Regions from separate parts of the Rhodococcus sp. MT28 genome, predicted to be linked through region 3. Evidence: riboswitches for the same ligand, from Rfam matches in the RefSeq annotation. Region 3 holds a riboswitch; each other region holds the start of a gene.
The links. Region 3 has a riboswitch for cobalamin ahead of AC1Q6C_RS23205 (CbtB domain-containing protein). Riboswitches for the same ligand answer to the same signal wherever they lie in the genome.
Positions count from the first base shown of each region.

Region 1: linked by a shared signal. The riboswitch ahead of AC1Q6C_RS20380 (ABC transporter substrate-binding protein) and the one ahead of AC1Q6C_RS23205 (CbtB domain-containing protein) in region 3 are both predicted to bind cobalamin.
Region 2: linked by a shared signal. The riboswitch ahead of AC1Q6C_RS30295 (ABC transporter substrate-binding protein) and the one ahead of AC1Q6C_RS23205 (CbtB domain-containing protein) in region 3 are both predicted to bind cobalamin.
Region 4: linked by a shared signal. The riboswitch ahead of AC1Q6C_RS15785 (cobaltochelatase subunit CobN) and the one ahead of AC1Q6C_RS23205 (CbtB domain-containing protein) in region 3 are both predicted to bind cobalamin.

Region 1 is NZ_JBXAFD010000005.1:126,762-134,471, reverse strand. Features, by position in the region: gene phoA (alkaline phosphatase) at 1-1,318, shown strand, start outside; gene AC1Q6C_RS20395 ((2Fe-2S)-binding protein) at 1,350-2,120, opposite strand; gene AC1Q6C_RS20390 (ABC transporter ATP-binding protein) at 2,117-2,932, opposite strand; gene AC1Q6C_RS20385 (FecCD family ABC transporter permease) at 2,929-3,969, opposite strand; gene AC1Q6C_RS20380 (ABC transporter substrate-binding protein) at 3,966-4,961, opposite strand; cobalamin riboswitch at 5,078-5,223, opposite strand; gene AC1Q6C_RS20375 (MMPL family transporter) at 5,295-7,415, shown strand; gene AC1Q6C_RS20370 (hypothetical protein) at 7,483-7,710, shown strand, end outside.
Region 2 is NZ_JBXAFD010000016.1:43,878-51,587, forward strand. Features, by position in the region: gene AC1Q6C_RS30270 (HAD family hydrolase) at 1-247, opposite strand, end outside; gene AC1Q6C_RS30275 (arylsulfatase) at 425-2,785, shown strand; gene AC1Q6C_RS30280 (ABC transporter ATP-binding protein) at 2,801-3,574, opposite strand; gene AC1Q6C_RS30285 (FecCD family ABC transporter permease) at 3,571-4,611, opposite strand; gene AC1Q6C_RS30290 (class I SAM-dependent methyltransferase) at 4,608-5,360, opposite strand; gene AC1Q6C_RS30295 (ABC transporter substrate-binding protein) at 5,361-6,374, opposite strand; cobalamin riboswitch at 6,433-6,613, opposite strand; gene AC1Q6C_RS30300 (siderophore-interacting protein) at 6,655-7,512, opposite strand; gene AC1Q6C_RS30305 (hypothetical protein) at 7,669-7,710, shown strand, end outside.
Region 3 is NZ_JBXAFD010000006.1:145,747-153,456, forward strand. Features, by position in the region: gene AC1Q6C_RS23180 (GAF domain-containing protein) at 1-786, opposite strand, end outside; gene AC1Q6C_RS23185 (acetoin reductase) at 864-1,643, opposite strand; gene AC1Q6C_RS23190 (hypothetical protein) at 1,864-3,009, shown strand; gene AC1Q6C_RS23195 (flavin-containing monooxygenase) at 3,150-4,985, shown strand; gene AC1Q6C_RS23200 (CbtA family protein) at 5,045-5,821, opposite strand; gene AC1Q6C_RS23205 (CbtB domain-containing protein) at 5,812-6,006, opposite strand; cobalamin riboswitch at 6,032-6,170, opposite strand; gene mhuD (mycobilin-forming heme oxygenase MhuD) at 6,259-6,567, opposite strand; gene AC1Q6C_RS23215 (alpha/beta fold hydrolase) at 6,613-7,350, shown strand; gene AC1Q6C_RS23220 (HIT family protein) at 7,335-7,710, opposite strand, start outside.
Region 4 is NZ_JBXAFD010000003.1:689,300-697,009, reverse strand. Features, by position in the region: gene AC1Q6C_RS15825 (alpha/beta hydrolase family protein) at 1-128, shown strand, start outside; gene AC1Q6C_RS15820 (dihydrofolate reductase family protein) at 542-1,132, opposite strand; gene AC1Q6C_RS15815 (PLDc N-terminal domain-containing protein) at 1,210-1,449, opposite strand; gene AC1Q6C_RS15810 (nuclear transport factor 2 family protein) at 1,446-1,850, opposite strand; gene AC1Q6C_RS15805 (HNH endonuclease) at 1,847-2,206, opposite strand; gene cobJ (precorrin-3B C(17)-methyltransferase) at 2,233-3,720, opposite strand; gene AC1Q6C_RS15795 (precorrin-8X methylmutase) at 3,717-4,343, opposite strand; gene cobG (precorrin-3B synthase) at 4,363-5,505, opposite strand; cobalamin riboswitch at 5,557-5,689, shown strand; gene AC1Q6C_RS15785 (cobaltochelatase subunit CobN) at 5,729-7,710, shown strand, end outside.

The DNA.
Region 1 (7,710 bases), on a different contig from region 3:
CGGCGCGAAGAACGTCATCCTCCTGATCGGGGACGGCATGGGCGACTCGGAGATCACCGCCGCACGCAACTACGCCGAAGGCGCTGCGGGCAGCTTCCCCGGCCTCGACGCCCTGCCGATCACCGGCCAGTACACGCACTACGCACTGACCAAGGACGGCAAGCCCGACTACGTCACCGACTCCGCAGCCAGCGGATCGGCATGGTCCACCGGCACCAAGACCTACAACGGCGCGATTTCGGTCGACATCAAGGGGCAGGCCCAGTCGACCGTCCTCGAGATCGCCAAGGCGAACGGCAAGGCCACCGGCAACGTCTCCACCGCCGAGGTGCAGGACGCCACCCCCGCAGTGCAGGTCGCGCACGTCAGTGGCCGCAAGTGCTACGGACCGGAGGCGACGTCCAAGTCCTGCCCGGAGAACGCCCTCGAGAACGGCGGCAAGGGATCGATCAGCGAACAACTCCTCGACACCCGCGCCGACGTCACCTTTGCCGGCGGCGCCAAGTCCTTCGCCGAAACTGCGAAAGCCGGTGACTGGCAGGGCAAGACACTCAATGAGCAGGCCGCCGCCCGTGGCTACCAGCTGGTGAAGAACGCCGCCGAGATGAACGAGGTCGGCAAGGCCGATCAGGATGCACCCGTGCTCGGCTTGTTCGCCGACGGCAACATGCCCGTCCGCTGGGAAGGATCCGTCGCCACCCGCGACGGTTACCTGCAGCCCGCCGAAACCTGCGTCGACAACCCCAAGCGAACCTCCGACGTACCCAAGCTCGCGGACATGACTCAGAAGGCCATCGACCTACTGAAGGTCAACGACAACGGATTCTTCCTCCAGGTCGAAGGTGCCTCGATCGACAAGCAGGATCACGCAGCCAACGCATGCGGTCAGATCGGTGAAACCGTCGACCTCGACGAAGCTGTGCAGAAGGCACTCGAATTTGCGAAGACCGACGGAGAAACCCTGGTCATCGTCACAGCCGACCACGCTCACACCAGCCAGATCGTCACCAATGTCAGCGCCGACGACATCGCCACCATCGCCAAGGACCAGAACATCCCGGTCGAGCGCGCCCAGGAAATCGTCTACCCCGGACTGACCCGCAAGCTGACCACGAAGGACGGCTCGGAGATGACGATCAGCTACGGAACGTCCGAGGATCCGGCCGTCGAGTCCGAAGGACACACCGGAACTCAGTTGCGCGTAGCAGCTTTCGGCCCGCATGCGGCCAACGTCAGCGGTCTCACGGACCAGACCGACCTGTTCTTCACGATGACCGACGCGCTGGGACTCGACCGTTCCAAGGTCGCAGCTCACTGATCCGATAACACCTGAATCCGCCCACCCACAGTCACACCAGAGCGGCCAAGGCGCGCACCCGATCTTCGGGTGCGCGCTTCGGGCAACTGGTGCATTTGCCTTCACCGGGTACCTCGTAGATCAGGCAGCACGACGCCCGCTGCGTGAATCTGCGTCGCCCGAATGCCACCGGCGTCAATGGATTACTTACGCGCACAGCAGATTCTCTGCGATCCACGTCCACGAAACGCGGGACCGGAATGCCCGGGTTCTCACCGCGGAGAACTTCGATCAGACCGGCCGCAAATGCACTTCCGCGCTCCCGCGCATTACCGGCGGCATCGAGGCTGCGATTGGCGATGGAGTCCGTTGTGATCGCCCACAGCGCCTGCTGCCGAACGCCGGACACCTCGGCGAGTACCTCGATCACGGGATTGAGCGAGCGGAACATCGTGTGGCCCAACTCCGCCACACTCCGCGAGATCGGAATGACCGATCCGGCAGCAAAACCGCCCAGATAGCCGTTGTCACGCAAGAAGATCCGCCCACCGTCCAACGATGGATCGGCCGCGAACCCGGTGACCATCCCGGTTCCGATCGGAATGCCGGTCAGCGTCGAGCTGGCCGAGTACCACCACAACGTGCCGTTCACTCGACTGTCCGCACTCCCCCATCGCTCTGCCGTATCGGCGACACGTGCTGCCAACCACTGGGGGTCGGTCATCAACACCGCGGGCACCGTATCCGGATACGCGCTCAGGTTGTCGAAGAACGGCACAGCTACTGCCATACGGGCGTAGATCCCGGCCACCGATTCCGTCATGCCAGCCCCAATATCTCCATCCGCGGACGTACTCCGCGTTCGACTCGCGCCCTGATGCCGAAAACCTCGGCCAACAACGGCTCGTCCAACACCTCGACCGTAGACCCACACGCGCGGAGTTCACCTTCGGTGAGCACGGCAAGGTTGTCGCAGTACTCGACTGCCAACCGTAGATCGTGCATCGTGACCACAACTGCGAGCCCCGCCGACGCAAGTTCGGTAAGCAGTTCCATCACGATCAACTGGTGACGAAGATCGAGATGATTGGTCGGCTCGTCCAACAACAGAACCTTGGGCTCCTGAGCCAATGCGCGAGCTATCGAGACACGTTGCCGCTCACCACCCGACAGGGTCGATACGTCTCGTCCGGCAAGCTCGACCAAACCGACCTGCTCGATGCACCGGTCCACGATGGTGGTATCGCGCTCCGTGCTTCGGTCCAACCAGCTGCGGTGCGGAGTTCGTCCGAGCGCGATCGATTCACGAACCGAAAGTCCTGCCGAGACAGTGGGTTCTTGAACACTTGCCGAGACAGTTCGGGCGATGTCCTTACGCGAGAGCGTCGTCGAGTCGACTTGATCGATCAGAACTGCGCCACCTGTCGGCGTCAAAGCGTTGTAGCAGCAGCGCAGCGCCGTCGTCTTGCCACTGCCGTTCGGCCCGACCAAGCCCAATATTTCACCGGACTTGACTGCGAAAGTGATGCCGCGCAACACTTCGCGATTTCCGAGCCGCGCCCGGGTCTCGACGAGTTCGAGCAGGGGCGCAGTTTCGGAGTCTTTCGGGAGTGTCACTGTTCTGGCCTGTGTCACTGTTCGAGCCTCCGATACTGCCGGTAGAGCATCCAGACGAAGATCGGTGCACCCACGAGGGCCGTGATCACTCCGACCGGAACTTCAGTGGATTGTGCCACCGAGCGCGCAGCGGTATCCGCGGCAACCATCGCGACGGCGCCCAGCAGGGCTGCAGCAGGGAGCAGTCGAATTGCTCTGGTGCCGACGATGAAGCCGGCCAGATGCGGGATCAGCAGACCGATGAAACCGATTCCACCGGCAACGCTGACTGCTGCGCCCGCCAGTACGGAGACCGCGAGCAAGGACAACACACGGAACCGTCGGACGTTCATACCGAGTGCAGCAGCCCCGTCGTCACCGGTCTGCAAAACGTCCATCCATCGCGAACTGAACAGAAGGGCTGTGCCGACGACGGCCAGTGTGATCGTCGGGAAGATCAGCGTCGACCATCGTGCATCACCGAATCCGCCGGCAATCCAGTGCATCACCGACGTCACGTGCCGATCATCGGCCAATACCAGGATGCAAAAGGTGATGAGCGCCGAGAATATCTGGGCGAGCGCGACACCCACCAAAATGATCGCGGTCGGCTGCGGATACCGGCCGCCGATCAGCAGTGCGAGAAACAACGGGATCATCGCCCCGACGAATGCTGCGACCGGAATCGTGAAAACCCCGAGGAGGCCGGCGCCGAAACCCAGCACCGACACGAGCACCACCATGAATCCCGCACCCGACGAAACTCCGAGCAGATACGGGTCGGCAAGAGGATTCCGTGTGACAGCCTGAGCAACAGCGCCCGACATCGCCAACGAAGCACCCACCACCGCGGCAGTGAGTGCACGTGGCAGGCGGGAGTCGATCACGATCGACTCCCGCGCCGCGGTCCACCACGTCTCGAAAGTCCCTGGCGCCAAACGGGCTCCGACTATCGCCCAGACGTCACCGACGGGAATGCGAACCGATCCCAAGGAGACGGCCAACCCCAGGACGATCGCCAAGGCGACCGCCAAGCCGACAAGCAGGGCGCCGTACCCGTAACGCGTGCGGGTCACTTCGCCGCGTCAGCGCCTGGATGGAAGGCTGTTGCGATGGTCTGTGCCGAACGCACCAACCGTGAACTCTCGAACAGGTCAGCGAGAGGAACCACGACGAACCGGTTCTGCTGCACAGCAGGGGTGGTCGCCATCAACGGCTGGGCACGGAGGAAGTCGATCTTCTGCTCGGCTGTCTTGTCGCCGTAGTCGATGACCACGATCGCCTGGGGTGCACGCTCGGCAACAGCTTCCCACGATGCGTCGATGTAGGGCTTTGTCCCTTCGGCGAAGATGTTCGAGACGCCGGAGTATTCCGCGACCAATTGACCGACGCCGACTCCGCCGATGGTCGTCGGAACCTGGTCACCGCTGTCGTAGAAGAAGGTCGGTACCGGCGCCGCGTCTCCGACCGAAGCGCGGACGGAATCGAGACCATCGCTGATCTCCTCTGCGACCTCGCGGGCGGAATCTTCGACGCCCAGGACTCGACCGAGTTGCGTGTAGTCGTTCTCGAGCAATCCGATGTCGGGGAACCCGGTGCCACAGTATTCCGAGAAGAGGAAGGTGTTGATTCCGCGCTCGCCGAAAGCGTCTCGGGAACGGCCTTGCTTCTCGTTGAAGGCACTGGTCATTCCTCCGACCACGAAGTCCGGATCGACGTCGAGAACCTGCTCCATGCTGGGGAACGTATCGGAGAGGCTGGGAATCTTGTTGAATACATCGGCGGTCTCGGCAGTTGGCGGGTTGTCGCTGTACGCCCGCCCGACAATCCGATCACCCGCGCCGATCTCGATGAGGGCTTCGGTGACGTGTCCGTTCAAAGACACGATGCGCTGCGGCGGCGAATCGAAGGTCATCTCGCGATCGCAGTTGGTCACGGACACCGGCTGTGCGAAGGATTCCGCAGCAGACGCCGACTCTGATTCCTGACCTTTGGAACAACCTGCCGAAACCAAGGCGACCGCGATGAGAACAGCGGCGGCGCGGGACGGGGAGAACTGAAGTGACACGGGGACCTCGTAAGGGCTCTGAGCCACGAATGAGGATCCGACAGACAACTCCGCCCGCACGCTGATCCTCGGCCAGAGCTCCTGCTGGACTTCCTTTTCGTAGACCACGACGAATGGATGTCGCACACCGCGCGGCGGGTAATCGGGCTTGCCGACACTCGGTGACTACCGAGAATCGACCTACCGTTGCGGGTCAGCGCCGGATTCGGACCGGCTTCCCCCACACGCGTGGCTTGCAAGTGCTTCGAGCAGTATGCATGACGTTTCCGATTCAAGACCAAACGCCCACTACAGTCGATCTGGCCAGACGCCCCCACACACCGGAGTTGATACATGACACGCTGGGCCCAAACCGTCGTCGCCCGGAAATGGTGGGTACTGAGCCTCGCGGTTCTGATAGTTCTCATCAGTGGGGTGTGGGGACTCGGAGTGTTCGGCAAGCTCAGCCAGGGCGGCTTCATCGATCCGGGCAGCGACTCCGCGAAGGTCGCCGACATCATCGAAGACAATCTCGGACCGCAGACCCCGGACATCATCGCGATCTACTCGCCCACGGACGGCAAGACTCTGGACGACATCGGGCCGGCAGTGACAGCCGCCGTCGACCAGTTCAAAACCGAAGTGCCGACCGCTTCGGTGAAATCGTATTGGGGAACAGACGCCGCAGCGAAGGCCAGCCTGCTCTCGAACGACGGATCCATGGCGGCCGTCGCGATCACGTTGGCACCGGACTCGGGCGTCACGCCCGCCACTTTCGCCGATCTCCTGCCGAAGCTCGAAGTCGAAGGTGCCGAGGCACAATTCGCGGGTAACACCGTCGTCGGCGTCGCATTCAACACCAAGCTCGAGAAGGACCTGGTGGTCGCCGAAGCCATCGCCATTCCGATCACTCTGGTGCTGTTGGTCTTCATCTTCGGCGGCATCGTCGCTGCTGCCGTGCCCGTGTTCGTGGGTGTACTCAGTGTCCTGAGTGCTTTGGCGGTTCTGCGAATCCTCACGCTGATCACCGATGTGTCCTCGTTCTCGATCAACGTCGCTTCTCTTCTCGGGTTGGGACTGGCCATCGACTACGGACTGTTCGTGGTCGGTCGGTTCCGTGAAGAACTGAATTCGGGCTCGGACCCGGGAGCGGCTGCTCAGCGGACAGTTCTGACGGCGGGTCGCACCGTCATGTTCTCGGGTCTACTGCTGATCTGTGCGTTCAGCGGCATGCTCGTATTCCCCCAGGCCGTCATCCGGTCTCTGGGCTTCGGCGCGATCGCTGCGGTATTGAGCGCGGCCGTCCTGTCGCTGACCGCTGTGCCTGCGCTACTTGCCATTCTGGGGCATCGCATCAACGCCCTGACATGGCGCAAGGATGCGGCGCAACGCGGCGAGGAACGCTCGCGCAAGTTCTGGGGCCGCGTCGTCACGTGGGTGATGAAGCGTCCGGTCGCAGTCTCGGTGACAATCGTGGCTGTGCTGCTCGTGATGGCCTCGCCGCTGCTCGGCGCCCGGCTGGGAGAACTCTCGTACACCGCACTACCGGACAACGACCCCGCTCGCGTTGCAATGGACACGTTGGTCAACGACTTCCCGCAAACCGGAAATGGCGCAACGATGATCCTTCAGGCCGAGGACGGGAACACTCTCACCCCGGCCGAAGGTGCAGCGATCGCCGAGTCCGCCGGTCGAGTCGAGGGCATCGGTCAGGCGACCGTCGTCGCGAGCACCAATCAACTCGTCGCGGTTCAGGCTCTCTACAGCGAGGGCTCTACACCCCAATCACAGAGCGCCGCAGTGACAGATCTGCGTGCGATCTCCGCTCCCGACGGAACGGTGCTGCTTGTCGGCGGCGGTCAAGCCATGGTCGACGACGGCAACAACGCCGTCCTGCACTGGCTACCGGTGATGATCCTCATCATGGTCGGATCCACCCTGATCCTGTTGTTCCTCGCGTTCGGTTCGGTGGTGCTGCCGATCAAGGCGGTGCTGATGGCAGCCCTGAGTCTCGCGACCACCTTCGGTGTCCTCACCTTCGTCTTCCAGGACGGACACGGCGTCGAACTCCTCGGGGTCAGTCAAACTCCGCTGGAGGCGACGTTTGTCGTGCTCATCCTGGCGGTGGTGTTCGGATTGTCCACGGACTACGAGGTTTTCCTGATGTCACGGATGGTCGAGGCCAAGAACGCGGGAGCGACGACAGAGGAAGCGGTCAAGTTCGGAACCGAGCGCACCGGCCGCATCGTGACGGCTGCCGCCTTACTCCTGATAGTGGTGACGGGGGCCTTCGCAATGTCAGGGCTGTCAGTGATGAAGTTCCTGGGCGTCGGCATGATCGTCGCGCTGATCGTCGACGCGACCATCATCCGCATGTTGCTCGTGCCCTCGCTCGTGAAGTTGATGGGCGAAGCGAACTGGTGGGCTCCTGTGTGGATGAAAAAGGTTCACGCGAAGGTCGGCATCGGCCACTGATCGCGACTGGATCATGTCGCTGAAGAGTGCCTGGGATCCTGCGGAGAGCCGTGTTTGACTAGGGGTCGTGGATGACTTACCTGAGAGTGTTGTGGTCGGCTCAGCAGTGTTTTCGCGTGTCGACTCGGACGATTCGTTGGCGTGCTGGACATCGAGCATCGATGTCCAGGGGGTCGGTGACTCCAGGCCGGTGAGTCTGGTTATCGAGCCGGCCACCGTGCCGGAGTCTGCGGTGTGTGAGCTCGCTGCGACCGTGATGGCCCGGTTCGGTGAGTTTGCCGAAGTCGCCGCCGAT
Region 2 (7,710 bases), on a different contig from region 3:
GGGCGGTCATCTCGACGAGGCGGCGCAAGATGAAGTCGAGTTGGATCGGCATCGGCTTCTCACACCACAGGGTTCCGTCGTTGTCGAAGACTGCGATCCTGTCTTCCGGTGCGATTTCGTCCGGACTTCCCTCAGTCGTCGCGCGTTCGACGAATCGCCGGACGGCCTGCTTCGGCGGGCCGTCTTGCCAGCTCGGTAGCGGGTCGCAGGTGTCGGAGGTAGAGGCTTCAACGAATTGACTGCTCATGTGGTCCCTGGCTTCCAGTGAGTCGATGACAAATCCGGCACTCTCATACTCGGATCTCCTGCCGAAAATGGCATCGCCCATTTCGGGCGACAGCGGTTCGGTGACCACAATCGGGGTATGCGATTCACCATGCGGCCGTAGAGGCTGGAAATCAGAGGACCTACAAGGAGCCAGATCATGGCCAACGCATTCAAAGGCGTCGTCAACCTCGATATTCGCGATTCGATTCCCGACTGGAGCCCGTACGAGCAGCCGAAGGCCGCCGCCGGCACACCGAATATTCTTTACATCGTTCTCGACGACGTTGGATACGGCGCCATGGGTTGTTACGGGGGACCGATCGAGACGCCGAACATCGACCGCATCGCGGGCAACGGATTGCGGTACGGGCAGTGGCACACCACAGCGCTGTGCTCCCCGACGCGATCGTGTCTGCTCACCGGGAGAAACCACACGACCAACGGCATGGCCTGCATCAGCGAGTGCGCGGTCGGTTTTCCCGGCGGAAACGGTCACATCCCTCCCGAATGTGCCACGCTCGCCGAGGTTCTGGTCGAGCAGGGATTCAGCACCGCGATGGTCGGCAAATGGCACCTGTGCGCAGAAGACGAGATGAATCTTGCTTCCACGAAACGGAATTGGCCGGTCGGCCGCGGATTCGAGCGGTTCTACGGCTTTCTCGGCGCCGAGACCAATCAGTGGTATCCCGATCTCGTCCACGACAACCACCCCGTCGAACAGCCGTCGACGCCCGAAGAGGGGTATCACTTCAGCGTCGATATCACCGACAGAGCGCTCGAATACATCGGTGACGTGAAGTCGATAGCTCCGGACCGGCCTGTGTTTCTCTACTACGCACCCGGGTGCGCGCACGCTCCGCATCACGCGCCCCGCGAATGGGCCGATCGCTACGCAGGCAGGTTCGACGCAGGGTACGAAGCCATGCGGGACGAGATTCTGGCCAGGCAGAAGGAAATGGGACTTGTCCCGAAAGACACGACCCTGCCCTCACTCAACCCGATAGGCACTCCTGAGACCCGCACCGGGCCCGACGGCGAACCGTTCCCGCCGCTGGATTTCACCCGCCCCTGGGACACTCTCTCCGCTGACGAGCAGCGACTGTTCTCACGGATGGCGGAGGTGTACGCGGGCTTCCTCTCGCACTGTGACGATCAGATCGGACGCCTGCTCGGATACCTCGAAGAAATCGAGCAGCTCGACAACACGATCATCGTGGTGGTCTCCGACAACGGTGCCAGCGGTGAGGGCGGACCCGACGGGTCTGTCAACGAGAACAAGATTGCGAACGGCGTACCCGACGACCTAGCCGAGAACCTGGCGAAGCTGGACGAGTTGGGCAGCACCGAGACGTACAACCACTATCCCAACGGGTGGGCGATGGCGTTCAACACGCCCTTCAAGATGTGGAAGCGGTACTCGTTCAACGGTGGAACCTGCGACCCATGCATCATCTCGTGGCCGGAGGGCATCGATGCCCGTGGCGAGATTCGAGATCAGTACCATCACGCCATCGACGTCGTCCCGACTCTGCTCGACTGCGTCGGCGTCGACTTGCCTGACACGGTGAAGGGGTACACCCAGCACCCGATTCAAGGCGTGAGCATGCGGTACAGCTTCGATGCCGGCAACATCCCCACCGCCAAGCACACCCAGTTCTATTCGATGCTCGGAGGACGAGGAATTTGGCATGACGGCTGGAAGGCCGTCACCACGCACCCGACTCTGAGCGGGTGGGGCCATTTCTCGGAAGACACCTGGGAGCTCTACCACACAGAGTTGGACCGAGCCGAGCTCCGGAACCTTGCGGATGAAGAACCCGGCAGGCTGGCAGAGCTGGTGGGGTTGTGGTTCCACGAGGCCGGTGCCAATCAAGCTCTGCCACTGGACGATCGGTCCGGTGTCGAACTTCTCACCACGCCTCGCCCTCAGTTGGCCCCGCCGCGAAACCGGTATGTCTACCGCCCGGGCGGAGCCGAGGTACCGGAAGCCGTCGCTGTCAACCTTCGTAATCGTTCATTCTCGATCGGGGCAGTTGTCGATTTGGCCGAGCCAGGTGCGACCGGTGTGCTTTTCTCGCATGGCGGCAGGTTCGGTGGTCATTCGCTGTACGTCAAGGACAACCGCCTGCATTACGTGTACAACTTCCTCGGCAGTGAACAGCAGAAGATCGATGCCACCGAAGACCTTCCGATCGGCGAAAATATAATCTTGGCAGCAACTTTCGAGAAGGAAGGCGAGGATCCGCCGGGCACTGCGCACGGGGTGCTCGGCCTCTACTACGGCGATCGGAAAGTCGGTGAGGGCAGAATCCGCACTCAGCCAGGCAAGTTCAGCATCGGTGGCGGCGAAGGGCTCAACGCAGGCCGTGACAGCGGGGAGCCCGTAACCGACGACTACCCGGGTACGTCACCGTGGGCGTTCACGGGTGGAACGCTCAACCGGGTGGCCATCGACGTCAGTGGTGAACCGTACGTCGACCTCGAACGCGAAGCAGTGGCGATGCTCTCGCGTGAATGACAGTTCCGAGTGCGTCTAGTGCGAGCCGGGCGGAAGGTATCGCACGGTAGGTACTCCGCCGGGACCGTCCAGGCGAACCTCGGCGTCGACCTGGTAGACCTCGGCTATCAGGTCAGCGGTGAGGACCTCGGTCGGGCTTCCGTGGGCAACGATGGATCCCCGGTTCAGCATCACTATCGAATCGCAGAACATGGCGGCCAGATTCAGATCGTGCAATGCCATGATCGTGGTGGTGGGGAGGCGTCGCACGAGCGCGAGCAATTCGAGTTGATGGTTGATGTCCAGGTGATTGGTCGGCTCGTCGAGTAGCAACTCGTGAGGTTCCTGAGCGAGGGCGCGCGCGATCTGGACGCGTTGGCGCTCCCCGCCGGACAGGGTGTGCCACGACCGGTCCAGCATGCCGGCGAGGTCGGTGTGTTCGATCGCTGCCCGAACGGCGTCGCGATCGGAATCCGACTGCCCACCCCACAGTCCGCGGTGCGGTGTGCGTCCGAGTTCGACTACCTCCGCGACCGTCAGATCGATCTCGGTGTTGCTGTGCTGATCAACGGTCGCGATCCGACGCGCGACGTCGCGGCGTTTCCAGTCGGACAACGGGGTTCGGTCCAGGGTCACGACACCGGACGTCGGACGATTGTGCCCGGCAAGCAGTTTCAGCAGCGTCGATTTCCCCGAACCGTTGGGGCCGAGAAGCCCCACCGTACTTCCGGTTGTAGGCGAGACGTCGAGGTCGTCGACTATGAGCGCCCCGCCGACCCGCCAACTGACGCCGGTAGCTTCGAGTGTCATGGCCTGGCCTTCCGTCTCCAGAGGATGACGGCAAACGCAGGCACACCGACCAGCGCGGTCACCACACCGGCCGGGAGTTCCTGCGGCGCAATGGCTGTGCGTGCCACAGCGTCGACCCAGACAAGGAAGATGGAGCCGATCAGTGCGGACGCGGGCAGGAGTCGGCGGTGGTTCGAACCGACGAGAGCCCGCGCCGCGTGCGGGAGGACCAGGCCCACGAAGCCGATGGCGCCTGCGACGCTCACGATCACCGCGGTCATCAAGGCTGTTGCCAACAACAGGGTCACACGCACCCGCCACACGTTCACCCCCAGCGACGACGCCGCGTCCTCGCCGAAGGCAAAGGCGTCGAGTGCGCGGGAGTGAGTCAGACAGACCACGAGGCCGACTGCGACCACCGCAGCGCAGAGTGCGACGTCGAGCCAGTCGGCGCCGCCGAGTGAACCCAGGAGCCAGAACATCACGCCGCGGGTCTGCTCGGGATCGGCCGAGGTGATGACGATGAACGAGGTGAGCGCGGAGAACAGTTGGGTCGCGGCGACACCGGCCAGGATCACCCGATCCGGCGTGCCGCCGGCCGCATGGGCGAGCAGCAACACAAGGGCGAAGGAGATCACCGCGCCGATGAAGGCGCCGCTCGACAGGCCGACTACTCCCGACCCGACTCCGAGGATCACGATCAGTACGGCACCGGTCGAGGCGCCGGACGAGATACCGAGGACAAACGGATCGGCCAGCGGATTGCGAAGCAGCGACTGCATGATCGCACCGCACAACCCGAGACCGGCACCGCAGAGCGCGGCGAGCAGGGTACGCGGCAGACGGAGGTCCCAGACGATGCCGTCACGGATAGGGGTGACGTCCGCCGCGGTACCGCCGAGATGGCCGACGACGATCGAAGCCACCTCACCGACCGACAGACCGGCCGGCCCCAACGTGATTGCCACGGCAGCCGATCCGGCCAGCGTGACAACACCGATCATCCACAGCAGGGTGACGGTCGTCGGGTTGTCACGCAGCCGAACTCTTGTCGTCATCTCACGCCGTAGACCACGTAGTCGTCGAACAGTTGCCAGACCGTCCCCGACTCCCGAAAACCTGCTTGCGCGAGCGCCGCCAACTGGAAGTCGACGGCCGTGGGCGCAGTGGCGTCACGTCCGGCGAATCTGCGCTCTCGCTCGTCGGTCATTGGTCCGATGCCGGGAGTTGCCCGCAACTCCTCCCACCAGCTCTCCCACTCGGGAGCACCGGCAGCAAAGGCGGAGCGTTGCGTCTGCTCGTCGTGAGCCTTCGCCCATCGCCCGATGACAGGGAAGCGGCTGTCGAAACGAAAGTGATCACCGTTGAGCAGGACTCCGTCCGGACTCAGCAGTTCGCGGCACTGCCGGTACACCTCGACGAGCTGCTGCGGTTGCAACCAGTGCAGCGCGGTTGTCGACACTATCGCCTGAACCGGCGCAGCCACCGAATTCGGCCAATCGGCTCCCGCCAGATCTGCGTCGATCAGCTGCAGTCGGTCACCGAAACGCGTCGACGACTGGCGGGCGAGCTCCAGCAGCATCGGGTCGTAATCGATCCCCACAACGCTCGCATGCTCGAACTTTTCGAGAATCCGGGCGCTCAGTGAACCCGGCCCGCAGGCCAGGTCGACAACCGTGAACGGGGCGTGCGCGTGCTGCAATTCGAGGACGTCGAGAATCACGTCGAAGCGCTTCTCACGGTCGGCGATGTATGCCGCCTGCTGGTCGTCCCACCGACGCACCAGTTCACTGATCTGCGCGGACATCTAGACCACACCCAACTGGCGCAGCCCGTCGGAGAGCTGTTCGATGCCACCGACATTGCGGATCGAGGGATCCATCGTCGTTCCTTCGAGGATGATGTAACGCTTGTTCTTCACTGCGGTGAGCTTGCTGGCGACCGGGTCCGATTCGAGGAACGCGATCTTGTCTGCGGCACTGTCGCCGTCTCCACCGCGGTCGAGATCTGCGAGCACCAGCACGGTCGGGTCTCGATCGAGGACACTCTCCCAACCGATTTCGGGCCAGTACTGCTTGTTGTCGTCGAAGGCGTTCTTCGCACCCACCGCGTCGGTCATGATTCCCGGTGCACCGCAGCACCCGGCGAAGTACGGAGTCTTCGTGGCTGCGTACCACCACGCCAGCGTCACGTTCTCAGCTCCCAGTGCCGCCGTGGCGGTGGCCGCGCGATCCTTCAAACTCTCGGTGAGCTCGACACCTTTGTTCTTGACATCGAACAGTGTTGCCACTTCGTCGATTTCGTCGTACAAGTCGTCGAGCGTGAGGGCCTTGCTCTGCTCGGCATCCTGACCGGTGCACTCGCTGGGTGACTGATATGTCGCGACACCGAGGTCGGTGAACTTGATCCGGTCGGCGATGCCCTCCGAGGTGAACGTGTAGTTGAACGTCGTTAAGACCATGTCCGGTTCGCGTTCGAGGACACTTTCGAATGACGGGAACTCGGTGTCGAACGCCTGGACCTGACCACGCGCCTCGCGCAGTTCGGGGAGGACATCGTCATCGCTCATGGCGTACCCGGCCATCCGGTCCTGCACTCCCAGCGCGAACAGCATCTCTGCTGCAGGTTGATTTACCGCGATTGCCCGTTCGATCGGTCGCTCCACCGTGACGTCTCGGCCACAGTTCTGGACTGTCACGCGCGATTGTTCGGAAGAGTTGGATTGTCGGGCAGCACTGTCGTCGGAGGAGCAGGCAACCAACGACGCGCTCAACAGGGCAGCGACGGCGGCGGCGGGTAGGCGAAGTCTGGACAGACGCATGGAATCTCGTTCTCGCAGGGGCTCGTTCGCGGAGCCCGTTACCGTGTGAACAGGCGCCTGTTGACCCCTGCTGCCAGCCGGTATTCGGACTCGAGATCGCCCCACCCGAGCGCCTTCCCAGATTCTCATCCAGTGGCGTAAGCCCGGGCGGTCACCCTCACCGCTGCGCGTCAGTTCCGGATTCACACCGGATTCCCTGACCCCCTGTGTGGAGGTCCGCTGGCACAGAGGAACTTATCACCGCAGTGCACCGCCGGTCAGGTCGGCTGGTGTGAGGCAATCAGATCTCGATGGCCAGGTCGTCGATGTCGGTGAGGGTTCCGCCGTCGGCGAGGATGCGCTCGTAGTTCTCGCGTCGACGGAGGTCGATTTCGGTGTTGCTGACGCCCTCCTTCCAATATCCGAATATCGCGACGTCGTTTTTGTCGAGTCCGACGGTCGATCGAAAGTGCTTCCGGATTGCGCGCATCTCGTTGCGTTCACCGGCGCCCCACACGACGTAGCTCGCGGGATTGGCGAGCTCGCGTGCTCGTACCGCCAGTGGGCCGTCGGGCTCGGCCGGATCTGCGCTCACGCGGTGAAGCTCCAGGCCGGGGAGGGTGGGCAGTTCGGCGAAGGCGACCTCGTCATCTGTTGTGACCCAGCCGATTCCGACGACGTCGGTAGGTAACTGCTCGATGATCGAGTGCAATGCGGGTATTGCGGTGCCGTCCAGAAAAAGTGCGATACGTCGACCAGGAACATCAGGGATCAAGAAGTGTGGCCGCGGACCGGTGAGGCCGAAGGTGTCACCGACGGCCAACGCTGCTGCCCACCTCATCATCGGACTGGTCTGTCCGTGGCGGACCACATCGACGACGATCGATCCGCTCGCTGAATCGTAGGAACGCACCGTGTACACGCGCGAAGCGTCGTCGAAGGCCGGCCCGAGATTCATGCGTACGGTCACATTCGGGCGTGACCAGGTCGGATCGTCGGTCGACTCCGTCAAACGAGCCGTGATCCGCAGCAGGTGATCGCTCGGTCGCTCCATTGCTTCGACGATCGCGAGAACGTCGTTGAGTCCGCGATTGTGGTCAGCGGTCCGTAGGACGGTCGTCGGGGGAGTTGTTGTGCGCGAGGCGTCTGCATGTGTCATCGACTGTGCTCCTGGATCGGGTTTTCGGGATGCCACCAGGTTAGTGCTGCCTAAGTCGAGCGAGTTGTCCAGAAGTGACATTTGATTACCTGAATGATTCGGGTCTCGAAACGACGCGGTTGAGTGAGTGGTGCCGGCGCTGCTACCGTGCCTGTGATGTCCATACGCCGCTGTTCTCTCGCTTCCGGCCGTGCACTG
Region 3 (7,710 bases):
CAAAGCCGCGGGGAGCAGCACGCGCGAGCGATGAGGTAGCGCATCGACCGCCGCTACCCAGCCATGAGTATCGATCACCAATGCCGGTGATCCGCTACGTGCAAGCATCGGCCCTGCAACAGAACGCAATTGATCGAGATTGTCCCGATGCTTGTCGCGCAGGTGTGATTGCGCGAGGCGTGCGACGGCGTCGACCAGAGCGAGTGTGGTGGGGTGGACGGTCTTGGCGGGACCACTGATGTCGACGACGCCGATGACACGGTCGTCCCGCGGATCGCGGATGGGTGCCCCCGCGCAGGTCCACGGATGATGGCTGCGCGCATAGTGTTCCGCCGAGAAGATCTGAACCGCTTGTCGTGACACCAATGCCGTTCCGATGGCGTTGGTGCCGACGCTGTCCTCGGCCCAGTTCGCACCCTCGACAAATCCCAGACGCGCAGCTTGGTCCAGTACTCGATGGGACCCGCTGCGCCACAGTACAGTTCCGCGAAGATCTGCGACGACCATGATGTTCTCACCGCTCGCGGTAACTGATTCGAGTCCACGCGTCACGTCGTCGAGCACGTCGTACAGTCCGGACTCACGACGACGGAGATCGAGTTCGGCGACGTCCATGGACGGTTCGACCCGGTTGTGTTCGGGGTCGATACCTAACTCGCGCAGGCGTTGCCACGATTGGCGGACCACGTCCCTGGGGCGGGCCGGTGCGCGGTCTCCGGCCATCGTCGCGTCGTACACCGCGGCGAGGGTCCTCGCGTAGTCGCGAGGATCCTCGCCGGGCGGCATCGCGGGCTCGGGCAACCGCTTTTTCAGCGAAGATACCGTTTTCAGCGAAGACACCGCTTTCAGTGAAGACACCGCGGTCAGCGGTAGACGAGGCCGCCGTCGATGAGACCGGCCTGACCGGTCATGTAGTCGGAATCGGGCCCGGAAAGGTACGAGACGAAACCGGCGACATCGTCGGGGGTTTCAGCTCGACCCAGCGCAATTCCGCCGACGAACTTCTCGTAGGTGGCGCCCTCTGGTGCACCGGTCAATTCGGCGAACCTCTTGTCGATCGTCACCCACATGTCGGTGCCCACGACGCCGGGGCAGTACGCGTTGATGGTGATTCCGTCGGACGCGTATTCCTTGGCTGCAGCCTGAGTGAGGGCCCTGACCGCGAATTTTGTTGCGCTGTAAACACCTAACATGGCGAACCCGTCGTGACCGGCGATGGATGACGCGTTGATGATCTTTCCGCGCTGACCCAGAGCTTGGAACTTTGCTGCTGCAGCTTGAATTCCCCACAGGACGCCGTCGACGTTGACGCTCCAGATCTTGGAGACCTCTTCCGGCGTCGCGTCGGAGATCGGGCCGACGAGAGCGATTCCCGCGTTGTTGACGATGACGTCGAATCCGCCCAATTCCTGGTGTGCATGTTCGACGGCTGCGTGAACCCGCGCGCGATCGCTGACGTCGGCGACAAACGTCGTTGCACGACGGCCGATCTGTCTGATCTCGTCGGCAACCGCATCCAGCTTGGTTTGGTCGAGGTCGACCAACGCGATGTCGGCGCCGTCGTGGGCGAGGCGGAGAGCGATTCCGCGTCCGATGCCTTGGCCGGCGCCGGTGACCAGTACTACCTTGCCCGTGATGCTCATGCAGTTTCTCCTCGTAAGCAGTGAACCGGTTGCCTGGGAACCGGTGAGTGATTTGTATGTGACGGCGACCACAATGCGGAAGGGTTGCACCGTGTTGCAATTCCGCAGAATGGGGCAGCGGTTGCAACCCTCGGCAACCCTCCCGGTATCCCGCGCGACGGCTCCATAGTTGCGCCACCACTTCGCGAATCATCTTGCGAGACAATCTGGGAGAGGGAACATGACCGCTACAGTCGACACACCCACGGAACCGGCCACGCCGAGCCGACAACCGTCACGCCGCTGGATCGGGTTCGGGATCGCGAACCTCGTGATCGTTCTCGTGCTGGCGGTTGCGAGTTGGTACCTTCTGGCCGATCCGACCACCAGTCCCTGGAGTTTCTATCCTCTGCCGTTCAACGCGGCGCTTTTCTGGGCAATCCTTTTTGTTGTGTTCATCGGCTTCAACTGCGAGTTCGCCGGCTTCGACCGACTCCCGCAGCCGGCGAAAGGCCTGGCGATCATGGTCGCGACCGCGGTCTTCGCCGTCGTCGTGACGTGGCTCCTGGCAAACGGCTTGGGGAGTTTGTACCCGGATTTCGCGGCCGATCGTGAGGGCGGCCTCGGATATTTCGCGGGTGCGCTGTTCGTACTCTTCGGCTTCGGGACCTGGGTGATGGTGGTCCTGAACTGGCAGCATCGGCCGTGGACTTCCCTGGGGATGAAGCAGCCGTTGGTGGGTTTGTGTGAGATCGCGTTTGTCGCCGTCCCGACGCTGACGCTGTACTTCGTGTTCGGTCTGCCGTCCGTATCGCTGTCCGCCACGGATCCGTTGATGACCGTCGACACCGTGCTCGGGTGGTTCTACTGCGTCGTGGTGGTCGTGATCCTGACTGGCCAGACGCTCGACAACTGGCCGTGGCGACTGTTCGGCGGCGGGGGTAAGACGGCGCTCGCAGCCACGATCGGTAACTTCGCCGTGGGAACCGGCTTGTACTTCGTGGCACTTCCGGTCGTGAAGGCGCTGGTGGGAAGCGATGCCGTTGCCGAGTTGGGCGGTGTGATCCATCAATTCCCGGCGCAGCTCGGGGTGTGCTGGGCATTCTGGATGATCTTCTGGGCCAACGCCTTCGGTAACAAACCCACGGGCTTTGCGGACGGGGTCAACCTGGCGATCCGCGCGCTGCTCACGTTTGCGCTCGCGGTGGTCACATTCTTGTTCTATTACCGCTTTGCGGCAGAGTACATTCTTCACGAGCCGGCAGTTGTCGACGGATTGCACGGCAATGCACTGGGTTTCGTGGATTGGGCCGTGTTGTGGACGCTGTTCTACGTCGTGGGATTTCAGTCGCTGGGACTCGGCAGATTCAAGCCTGCTGAGGGGTGAGTCGGTTGCCCGCACCTCGGTGCGGGTAACCGGTATCGGACGCCGGCACCGCGTCCACTGATTGCAACAGACTGCAACGCTTGTGACCGGGGCCACTTATGGGATGTGCTGTGTGTCACATTCACAAACAAGGAGAAGTGATGACGCAAACCATCGATTCCGCAGTCACCCCCGAGGTGAAGTTGACGGCGGTGACACCTCAGGAGCGCGTCGACGCCTGGCTGGCGGATTTCGAGTCGGCCCTCGCGGCTCGTGACATCGAGCGTGTGGCAGGCAAATTCGCACTCGACAGCTTCTGGCGAGACCTGGTGTCGTTCACCTGGAACATCAAGACCGTCGAAGGTCGCGAGCAGATCGCCGACATGCTCTCCGCGCGACTCGACGACACCGATCCTTCGGGATTTCGGACGACCGAGACACCCGACGAGGCCGACGGCGTCACGTCAGCCTGGATCGAGTTCGAGACTGCAACCGGTCGCGCGCACGGGCACCTTCGTTTGAAGGGAGATGAAGGTTGGACCCTGCTGACGTCGCTGCAGGAGTTGAAGGGACACGAAGAAGGCAAGGGCACTCGTCGTCCGCGCGGCGCCAAGCATGGGGCAGACCCGAACCGCATCACGTGGGCCGAGCAGAAGGAGATCGAAGACCGCGAACTCGGTTACACCACACAGCCTTACGTCGTGATCGTCGGCGGCGGCCAAGGCGGCATCGCCCTCGGTGCCCGGATGCGCCAACTCGGAGTACCGGCCATCGTGATCGACAGCCACGAGCGACCCGGCGATCAGTGGCGCGGACGCTACAAGTCCCTGTGCCTGCACGATCCGGTTTGGTACGACCACCTGCCATACATGCCGTTCCCCGACAACTGGCCGGTGTTCGCGCCCAAGGACAAGATCGGCGACTGGCTCGAGATGTACACCAAGGTCATGGAGGTTCCGTACTGGAGTTCCACGACCTGCACCTCGGCGTCGTTCGACGAGAAGACCCAGGAATGGACCGTCGAGGTCAACCGCAACGGCGAGAAGCTGACGTTGCGTCCCAAGCAGTTGGTGATGGCGACGGGTATGTCCGGGAAGGCCAACGTTCCGACGTTCCCCGGGCAGGACAAGTTCCTCGGCGATCAGCACCACTCGAGCAAGCACCCCGGCCCGGATCAGTACGTGGGCAAGAAGGTCGTCGTGATCGGGGCCAACAACTCCTCGCACGACATCTGCGGCGCACTGTGGGAGAACGGTATCGACGTCACGATGGTGCAGCGCAGCTCGACGCACATCGTGAAGTCGGATTCGCTGATGGATTTGGGCTTGGGCGATCTGTACTCGGAGCGGGCACTGGCCGCCGGCATGACGACACACAAGGCGGACCTCACGTTCGGTTCGCTGCCGTACCGGATCATGCACGAGTTCCAGATCCCGGTGTACGACGCAATCCGTGAGCGCGACAAGGATTTCTACGATCGCCTCGAGAAGGCGGGCTTCGAGCACGACTGGGGCGACGACGGTTCGGGCCTGTTCATGAAGTACCTACGCCGTGGCTCGGGCTACTACATCGATGTCGGCGCTGCCGAACTGGTTGCCAATGGAGACATCAAGCTCGCGCACGGCAATGTTCGTGAGCTGACCGAGAACAGCGTGATTCTCGAAGACGGTACGGAATTGCCTGCCGACGTGGTGGTCTACGCGACCGGCTACGGCTCGATGAACGGCTGGGTGGCGGATCTGATCGGTCAGGACACCGCCGACAAGGTCGGCAAGGTGTGGGGCCTGGGGTCGAACACCACCAAGGATCCGGGACCGTGGGAAGGCGAGCAGCGCAACATGTGGAAGCCGACGCAGCAGGAAGCGCTGTGGTTCCACGGAGGCAATCTGCATCAGTCGCGCCACTACTCGCTGTACTTGGCATTGCAGTTGAAGGCGCGCTACGAGGGCATCCCGACGCCGGTGTACGGACTGCAGGAAGTGCATCATCTGAGCTGAAATGGAACTGCTGTGCGCCTTTATTAACCGCGGGAGGTTAATAAAGGCGCACAGCAGGTTCAGCGAAGGGCGTACTTCTTTGCTACTTCGGTGTTCTTGGTTGCGCGCTCGGTAAGGAAGGCGAATGCCAACCCGAGTACGAGCCAGAGCGTCGCCTGCGTAGCGAGCGAGGAAAGTCGGAACTCCCACAGCAGAGTTGCCGGGAAGTCCTCGCCCACCTCGTTGATGCCGGGAAGCGAGACGTAACCGATCGCGACGATCACCAGGAACGCAGCCACCGGAGCAGCGATGCGCACGCTGAGGAACTCGTGCCCGGAAACTGCCTTTGCCGCCGCTGCTGCCGCGGTGACGGACAGCAGCCCGAGAATCACGGCGGCCAGCCACAGCAGTGTGCGCTGGTTGATGGTGTCGGGATCTCCGACGGCCGGCGGATTGGCCGGGTACTTGAAAAAGGGGACAGCCTCGATAGCCAGCCAACCACCGACGGCGATGGTGATCGCCAACAAAGGCCCGGACATTCCGGTGAGTCGTCGAGCGTAATTGGCAACGACCGAGAAGATCGCCCCGAGTGCCAGTCCGGCAAGCGCCGTGCCCAGGAACAGCCCGGCGCGCTGCCCGTCGCGGCTCACCAGTGGTTCTTCTTCGTCACCGTGCGAATGCCCAGCGGCTTCGCCGGAAACCTCACCGGTGGCGCTGTTGGCTTCTTCGATCGCAATGGCAGCGTTGACGTGCGGTTCACCCAGCACGAATGCAACTCCGCCGGCAAGGATGCCTGCGATCAGACCAGCCAACAAACCACGAATGAGAAGCTTCGTGAAATTGTCGGCTAGTGGCACGGCAGGCCCATCAAGTGTCGACCGTCGTGCATCAATTCATGCATGTACATGCCGGTGCGAGAGATAGCGCCCTGGTCGAATCCGACCAGGTAGAGAGCCAGCATCGCGAACAGAACTACTGCAGCGGCGAGGAAAGCAAGACGAGTCGAATCGATCGACGTATCGGGAGAATAGGCGAGAGCCATCGAAGCCTCCTGGGATTTTCGCGTCCCCTAGGTCCATGCGATGGCCGAAGTGTCTGGCTGTCGAAATTGTCGTGCCGAAAAAGGCACTTCACCTCGAATTACAGTGGCGCGACCGCTCCGGGCTTTCACCGGATTCCTGTCGGACCATCGCGTTTACATGCGAACTTTTGCACTACAGCCCGCACCGTGTCAACGCGTGAAGCCGAGATGACCGTCGATTGTGCCCGCCAAGGCAGGCACAATCGCTCGAGATCAGCTCTTTGCGGCGACGTCCAGGACAACTTCGAATTCGAGCAACGACGCACCCGAAGCGACGGGCTTCGCGCGCTCGCCGGAATGGGCTTCACGGGCGGGGCCGTCACGCCAATCGGCGAACGCCTGCTCGGACTCCCACTGAGTCACCACGAAGTAGCGGCTCTCACCGGCGGTGGGGCGGAGGAGTTGGAATCCGAGAAAGCCCGGGGAGTTCTCGACTGCGTGAGCGCGTGCTGCGAAGCGCTTCTCCAGTTCGGGGCCGGCGCCCTCGGGGACCTCGATTGCATTGATCTTCACGACTGCCATGCAAGCGACATTACCCGCGCACCTTCACCGCGTACCGTGACACTCGTGTTGCATGACGAAGGTGGAACGGGACAACCGATTCTGTTGTTGCACGGCCTCATGGGCAGCTCCCGAACGTGGCGACGCCAGGTGCCGTGGATCCGCGAGTTCGGCCACGTCTACACCTTTGACGCTGCCGGTCACGGCAGGCCGGCGCCAGCGGCACTGACTACCGAGGCATTCGTCGAGGACCTGACATCGGCGGTTGCGTCCATCGAGGAGCCGATGATCGTGATCGGTCATTCGATGGGGGCTCTGCATGCGTGGTGCTTCGCCGCCGCGCATCCCGAAAAGGTTTGTGCGCTGGTCCTCGAAGACATGGCCCCGGACTTTCGTGGACGCACCGCTGCGGACTGGGCGCAGATGATCTCGGCGTGGCCGCAGCCGTTTGCTTCCGAGGAGGCGATGAAGGAATTCTTCGGCCCCGTCGCCGGCCAGTACTTTCTCGACTCTTTCGACCGCCGCGACGACGGGTGGTACCTGCACGGCGACGTGTCGACCTTCCGCGACATCTCGGAGGAGTGGGGCACGAGGCATTTCTGGGATCAGTGGAAGGCGATCGAGGTGCCGACCTTGCTGATCGAGGGAGAGTTCACCATCACCCCCGAGGGACAGATGCGAGAGATGGCCGAGAGGCCGGGAACTCGGTACGTATGTATTGCCGATGCAGGCCACCTGGTCCACGACGATCAACCGCAGCGCTATCGCGAAGTGGTGACGGAATTCCTTCAGACCGTGAGCTGACTTCGGATCGACGCGCCCACCTGCTCCAGCTCGACGGCTCGCCTGGCGAGGAGTCCAGCAGCGAACTTCGCCTTGTCGCCGCGATGGCGGGGGACGACGTGCAGGTGCGAGTGGAACACGGTTTGGCCCGCGGCACGCCCGTCGTTGACGAGAAAGTTGACTCCGTCAGCGGCGATGTCGCAGCGGCGTAGAGCTCCGGCGATGAGCGTGCCGACGCGGAACATCTCTGCGCCTTCGTGACTTTCGAGAGCATCGAGGTTCTCTGCATGACGCTTGGGGACCACCAGGGTGTGTCCGCGACTCACCGGCCGTGCATCGAGGAATGCGAGAGTTGTCTCGCTCTCGTGAACGAGAATCGCC
Region 4 (7,710 bases), on a different contig from region 3:
GCTCGAAGGAGAAGACGCTGCACGCCTACTCGGGCAGGCACTATCCGGTGCCCGACTACGAGCGAGACAGTTCGGCTCGGTTCTTCGCCCGCCACCTCGGCGGGAGCGGTGGCGCTCCTGTGAGCTGACGTGAACTCGTATCGGCGTCCGGCCTGTGTCGGACGCCGATACGATCTCGATCCTTCGCTCGCTAGTAGCCGTCCAGCTTGGCCATTTTTGCTGAGGCGCGCGAGGGTGCGCGCAAGCATGGCCCTCGACCGGGGGTGCTTACAGCTCGAGGTGCAGTGCCCGTGGAATAAGGGGCCAGAGTGTTCGATAGCGACAAGTGGTCCTTACGGTCCGCCGGGCGGAACGAACTTGTTCGTGATCCAGTTCGATGCTTCGATCTCGTCGAGGGTTGTCCGGAGACTTCGGTGGCTAATGCTCGTGCTGTGCCGAGTGTCCGGTCAATACCGAACATCGAACAAGACTGGAAACTTTCTCGTGTCCGACCTGAGGCGACGACATGTCTTTCAACCGCGCATTTCCAGCCATGCGTCGACTAACCGTCCGATACCTGACCCGGGGGCGGTATTTGAGTGGGCCGATATCGCACGGCGACTGCACCCGACTGGAACTCGTGGCGGTCGACGAGTTCGAGTTGGATGCGCTCGTGCAGACCGGCGAGCAACGTCGGTCCGTGTCCGGCGAGGACCGGTTGCACAACGAACTCGTACTCGTCGATCAGTCCCAGGTCTGCCAATGCCAGGGGGAGTGTCACGCCGCCAACCCACAGACCTTCGCCGGGTTGCTCCTTGAGCCGTTGAATCGCTGACCCCAAGTCGCCTTGCACGAGTTCGGCATTCCAATCGACCCCGCTCAGCGTGTTCGACACGACGTACTTCTTCGCCCGGTCCATGGCCTGGGCGAACGGGATCTCCCACTCGTCCATCCAGTCGGGCCACGCCCCCGTTGCGGGCCGCCGCCACGCCGACTCCATCATCTCGTAGGTCACCCGGCCGAACAGCAAGGCATCGGCTCGTTCCATCTGAGCGGTCCAGTAGCGCATCGACTCCTCGTCGGGTGGGAGCCCCGCCTCGTGATGGCAGCAGCCGTCGAGTGTGACGTTGATCGAGTATCGAAGTGGTCTCATCTCGTTGTTCTCCCCTGATAGGCGCAGAGTGACAGCACCGGACCGTACTCAGACTACTGCCGGGCCGTCGGTGTAGATCAGGTTCGGGACCTGGAGTCACGCGGGGGTCGACCGAACAGTAACCAGACGAGCGCACCGAGTACAGGCACCGCGATCACCAATGCCGACCACCAGAATTTGCCGCCCGAGCGTTCGAAGTCAGTGCGCACGATCGCCACGAGCGCGCTAATCGTGATGAAGATCCAGGCAAGAACGAAGGCGGTGAAGGTGATGTCCATCCAAAGCGGAATGGTGGGGTTGTGGGTCGATTCGTTCACGCTTCCAGACCACTTTCGACGACTGTGCCTTGATGAAATATCACGGTCCACCGATTCTCGGTGAACCGCCAGATGGATGATCGCTCGGTAACTCGTTGCGCTTGCGCCAGCCGGTAAGTCACCAGATACGTGTCAGGTGCAATCCGGCTCAGCGCGGGTCGGTCAACCCTCCATCCGAGTTCGGCCGCGTCGTTCACTTCGCCGCGGAGTCGCCGGGTCTCGACTACGGACTGCACGTAGTCGCGGGTGTATCGCGCACCGGAGGCTCCGATTTCCCGGAACTCCGGGTCGACGACCGCATCGAACTCGTCTCGTGACATCGCTACTCGAGTTCGGTGAAACAGAGGTTCGAACTCCATCAACTCGTCGAGGATCGGGCGCAACTCGTGCGGAGTCGTCACGACTGCTCCGAGAACTGCGCCCTCATCTCGATACCTATCTCCGCGTGGCGCAGGAGGAAGGCCTTCTCGTCATACCCCTTGCGCCGCAACCAGAGAGTGACCTCGCTGTTGCATTTGCTCGCATTGCACGAGCGGCACGCCGGTGCGATGTTGTCGAGTGTGTAGCGCCCACCGCGGGAGATCGCCAGCACGCAGTCACGTTGCGGCGACTCGTCCGGCTCGCCGCAGTACGCGCAGCCACCCCAGGCCGCTTTGAGCGCGGACCACTGCTCGACGGACAGGTCGTGCTCCATCAGATCCATTCGGCGTTTCCGTTTACGCGCGTATCTGGCTTTCCGGGTCCGGTTGACGGGCATGAGGCCATGCTATCGCCGTGCGGCGTTCACTCCGGGTAGCGCCGCGGGGTGAACACCTGACGGCCCGAACCGGTTTCGACGACGGTTGTCATCGACGAACCGACGATGAGCAGCGTCCGCATGTCGATCTCGGAAGGCTCGAGCTCGCCGAGGGTCACGACGCGAACTGATTCCTCGGCACCGGCAACATCGCGCCCGATGACGACGGGAGTCTCGGGGGAGCGGTGCTCGAGCACGAGGTCCTTCATGGCTTGGACCTGCCACGTCCGGGACTTGGACGCCGGGTTGTAGACCGCAAATGCCATGTCCGCGGATGCAACTGCCGAGATACGGCGCGCGACGACATCCCACGGCTTGAGGCGATCAGACAACGAGAGCACCGCGTAGTCGTGCCCGAGGGGAGCGCCGACGCGACTGGCGACAGCGTTTGCCGCCGTCATGCCGGGAAGGATGCGGACCGGCACCCCGCGCCACTGGTCTTCGGCGGCAACTTCGAGAACTGCTGCAGCCATGGCGAATACGCCGGGATCTCCCGATGAGACGACAGCTACACGGGCGCCGTTCTTCGCCAGGTCCAACGCCATCGCGGCGCGTTCCGCTTCGACGCGGTTGTCGCTGGAATGGCGACGCTGGCCCGGACGCGTCGGCACGCGATCGACGTACGGGCCGTAGCCGACGAGGTCGGTTGCCAACGAAAGCTCATGCGCCACTTCGGGTGTGGTCCAGGCGGTGTCGCCCGGCCCGAGTCCGACCACGACCACCTCGCCGCGAGACTCGGCTGCGGGTCGAGGGTTGTTCGACGGGCTCGGAACGATGGCGATCGAGAAGTACGGAACTCCGTCCGGGTCGACCTCGGCAGCGGATTCGACGCGTTGACGTGTGGTGCTCGCGCGCTCGACGTAGTGAGCTTCATCCAAGCGGCCGGAATCCTCGAGCGATTGGAGGACCGGTGGGAAGGTACGTCCGAGCTTGAGGATGGCCGCGGCGTCGGTTTCCTTGAGCCGCCTGGTCAGCTCGGCCTGCGGCAACGTTCCGGGCAGGATCGTGAGGATCTCTTCACCCTCGACCAGCGGCTTTCCGAGTGCAGCAGATGCCGCGCTGACGGAGGTGACGCCGGGAATCACTTCGGCGTCGAAGCGATCGGCCAGTCTCTTGTGCATGTGCATGTAGGAGCTGTAGAAGAGCGGATCGCCGGCGGCGAGCAACGCGACGGTTCGACCGGCCGCGAGGTGAACTGCCAGCCGTTCGGCAGCTGCTTCGTAGAACTCGTCCATCGCGCCCTGGTATCCGCCGGGATGATCAACGGTCTCGGTGGTCACGGGGTAGACGAGGTGTTCTTCGATCTGTCCTTCGCGCATGTACGGCGCTGCAACTCCGCGGGAGATGCTCTTGCCGTGCCGCGCGGAGTGGAACGCAACCACATCGGCCTCGCCGATGACGCGGGCTGCCTTGACGGTCACTAATTCGGGATCGCCGGGGCCGATACCGACACCCCAGAGCTTGCCTGCACTCATTCGACTTCGCTCGCAATCGCATTGACGACGGCCGCGGTGATCGCGCTGCCGCCGCGTCGGCCGCGGAGAACGAGATGATCGATCCCGCTGGCGTGTTCGATGAGGGCTTCCTTCGACTCGGCAGCGCCGATGAAGCCGACCGGACCTCCGACGATGGCGGCCGGACGGGGTGCGCCGGCTTCGATGAGGTTCAGGAGATGGAACAGTGCGGTGGGTGCGTTTCCGATCGCGACAACAGCGCCCTCGAGCTTGGCTCCCCACAGTTCGAGAGCAGCCGCCGAGCGAGTGTTGTCGATGGTCGACGCCAGCACGGGAACCCGCGGATCGCCGAGGGTGCAGATGACGTCGTTGCCGGCGGGCAGACGCTTGCGCGTGATGCCGGCAGCCACCATCTGGGCGTCGCAGAAAATCGGCGCGCCGTCGCGCAGAGCTGCGCGCGCAGCCGAGACGACACCGGGTGTGAAGGCGACGTCGTCGACGAGATCGACCTGGCCACTTGCATGAATCATGCGCACTACAGCTTGCGAGACATCCGCCGGGAAACGGCTCAGGTCGGCTTCGGCCCGAATGGTGGCAAAGGACTGGCGATAGATTTCCGCGCCGTCACGGATGTACTCGATCATGTGCCACACGATAGAGGCATCACCGATCGGGCGGATTCACCCGGTAACCGTCACCCGTCGCGATCACATCCGCTACGTCCCCGCGGGGACGTCCACAACTGCGGTCGCACCCGGCCCAGTGCTGGCGCCCGACAACGGGAAGTTCTGCCTGCTCGACGGCGGTGATCGCGTCGGCGCGCACATCGGCGAGCGACTTCTCGCATCCCGGACTTCCGGTGCAGGCGGTGACCTCGAGCCACGGTGAGTTCTCGTCGAAGATCAACCCCATGGGTGCCAGCACCCGGACTACCTGCTCGGCTGCCCATTCGTCGAGGTCGAAGATATGCACCGATCGCCACGGTGTCACGACGACGGGCTTGTCGACGGCTGCGAGGAACTCGGCCAGCCGAGCGTCGAGCAGTCCGAATCGCAGGCCGCCGCCCAGAGCTACGGTCCCGTCGCGCTGCTCGAGCCAGCCGATAGTAGGCCGTGCATCCGGCGTGAGGTCCGCAGCACCGGTGGACTCGGCGCTCAGACCCAGCTGCTCGAGGGTGCGTTCGATTCCGTCCGGAACCTCGGCCAGGCGCCAGTGCTTGTCGCGGACGTCGAGGAATGATCGAGCCGCCTCGAGGAGCAATTCGACGGCGTCGTCCGCCTGGACGAGATGAGTGGTGTGGTGACCGGCGAGCACCAGTGAATGCTCGGTGGCGCTGCGCGCATGGAGTCCGAAATCGCCCCGTAGCCCGGTGATGTCTCCGCGCCCGTCGTCGAGGGTGAACAGGGTTCGCCCTGGCAGATCTGCCAATGCTTGATCCGCTTGGATCGCCGAATCGAGACGGTGGACCAGTTCACGAATGTCGGCGACGCCCCCGATACGGCCGGACAGTGGGGACGCGAGGATGTTGCGCACTCGTTCGTGCGTCGCGGACGGCAGCAGACCGGCCGAAGCGATACGCGCCGCGAAGGCTTCGGGGTCCGAGACCGAGCGCAGTTGTACGTTGCCCCTCGAGGTGAGTTCCATCTGCCCGTTGCCGAGATCGCGCGCTGCGTCGGCGAGCGTCTGCAATTGGACCGGGGTGAGGAGTCCGCCGGGTAGGCGCACGCGTGCCAGTGCGCCGTCGGCGGCGTGGTGAACTTGCAGTGCACCCGGGCACGCGTCTGGCTGTGAACGGTCCGTGGGCATGGCTCCAGGGTACGACCTGTCATGAGTGCCTTCTGCGGACCGGTAGCATCACCACCACCAGTGACGGCAGTTGAGGAAACCGGTGAGAGTCCGGTGCGGTCGCGCCACTGTGAGTGTTGCTCGAGCGGGACGTGTTTCCGCTCGGAAACACGAGTCAGACCCTCAACCGCCGTCGATGACAGATCTGTGCCACGGGGCGCGAAACCCCAGGAAGGCTTCACCCGTGATTCTTCTGCTCTCCACGTCCGACACCGATCTGCTGAGCGCCCGCGCCAGCCAGGAAGCCGGCGACGGCGTCTCCTATCGCTGGGCCAACCCCTCACGCTTGCTGGTCTCGGAGGACTTGCCGCCCTTGCTCGACGGCGTCGACCTCGTGATCGTTCGTATCCTCGGTAGCCGTCGCAGCTGGGAAGACGGCCTGGACATGGTCCTCGCCTCCGGACTCCCCGTAGTCGTTCTCGGCGGCGAGCACGCGCCGGACGCCGACCTCATGGAGTGCTCGACGGTTTCCGCCGGTGTCGCTGCCGAGGCTCACAACTACCTGGCCGAGGGTGGCGCACAGAATCTGGCACAGCTGCACCACTTCCTGTCCGACACCGTCCTGCTCACCGGCCACGGGTTCGAACCGCCGGCCCACCTGCCTTCCTGGGGCATCGCTGATTTCGCGCCCGATCTCGACTCGGCGAGCGGTCCGGTCATCGCAGTTCTGTACTACCGCGCCCAGCATTTGGCCGGAAACACCCGGTACATCCAGGCGTTGTGCGACGCGGTCGCCGAGGCCGGTGGCACCGCGCTGCCGATCTACTGCGCATCTCTGCGAACCGCAGAAGCCGAACTTCTGAGCACGCTCCGCCGCGCCGACGCCATGGTCGTGACAGTTCTTGCTGCCGGTGGCACGAAGCCCGCGACCGCGTCCGCCGGTGGCGACGACGAAGCCTGGGATGTCGCCGCACTCGCTGCGCTCGACGTCCCCATCCTGCAGGGCCTGTGCCTGACCAGTAGCCGCGCCACCTGGGACGAGAACGACGACGGACTGTCGCCTCTCGACGTCGCGACCCAGGTCGCGGTGCCGGAATTCGACGGCCGCATCATTACCGTCCCGTTCTCCTTCAAGGAAATCGACTCCGACGGACTGTCCACGTACGTCCCCGACGTCGAGCGCGCTGCCCGTGTCGCCGGGATCGCGGTCCGTCACGGCAAGCTGCGCCACATTCCCACCACCGAGCGTCGCGTTGCTCTGATGCTCTCGGCGTACCCGACCAAGCATGCCCGCATCGGCAACGCCGTCGGTCTCGATACTCCGGCGAGCGCAATCGACCTGCTCACCGAAATGCGTTCTGCCGGTTACGATCTCGGTCCGGTCGACGGTCCGGACGCAGTTCCCGGCCTGGCGGCGAAGGACGGCGACGCGCTGATCCATGCCCTGATCGCGGCCGGCGGCCAGGATCCCGACTGGCTCACTGCCGAGCAGCTCGAGGGCAATCCGATCCGCATCTCGGCAGCGAAGTACCGCGAATGGTTCGCCACCCTGCCCGAGGAACTGCGCAGCGGCGTCGAAGAGCATTGGGGCGCAGCGCCCGGAGAGCTGTACGTCGACCGCTCGCAGGATCCGGACGGCGAAATCGTCATCGCGGCACTGCGATTCAACAACATCGTGCTCATGGTCCAGCCGCCCCGTGGATTCGGCGAAAAGCCCGTCGCTATCTACCACGATCCGGATCTGCCGCCAAGCCATCACTACCTCGCGGCCTACCGCTGGATCGCGGCGACGCCTGATGCTGGCGGATTCGGCGCCGACGCCGTTGTACACCTCGGCAAGCACGGCAACCTCGAATGGTTGCCCGGCAAGACACTCGGCATGTCGAGCAACTGCGGCACCGACGCGGCCCTGGGCGACCTGCCGCTGATCTACCCGTTCCTCGTCAACGACCCGGGTGAAGGAACACAGGCAAAGCGTCGCGCCCACGCGACTCTCGTCGATCACCTGATCCCGCCGATGGCCCGCGCCGAAAGCTACGGCGACATCTCCCGTCTCGAGCAACTGCTCGACGAGCACTCCAACATCTCCGCACTGGACCCGTCCAAGCTGCCGGCCATTCGCCAGCAGATCTGGACGCTGATGCGGGCAGCCAAGATGGACCACGACCTCGGCCTCGCGGAGCGTCCCGAAGAAGACGTGTTCGACGACATGCTCCTGCACGTCGA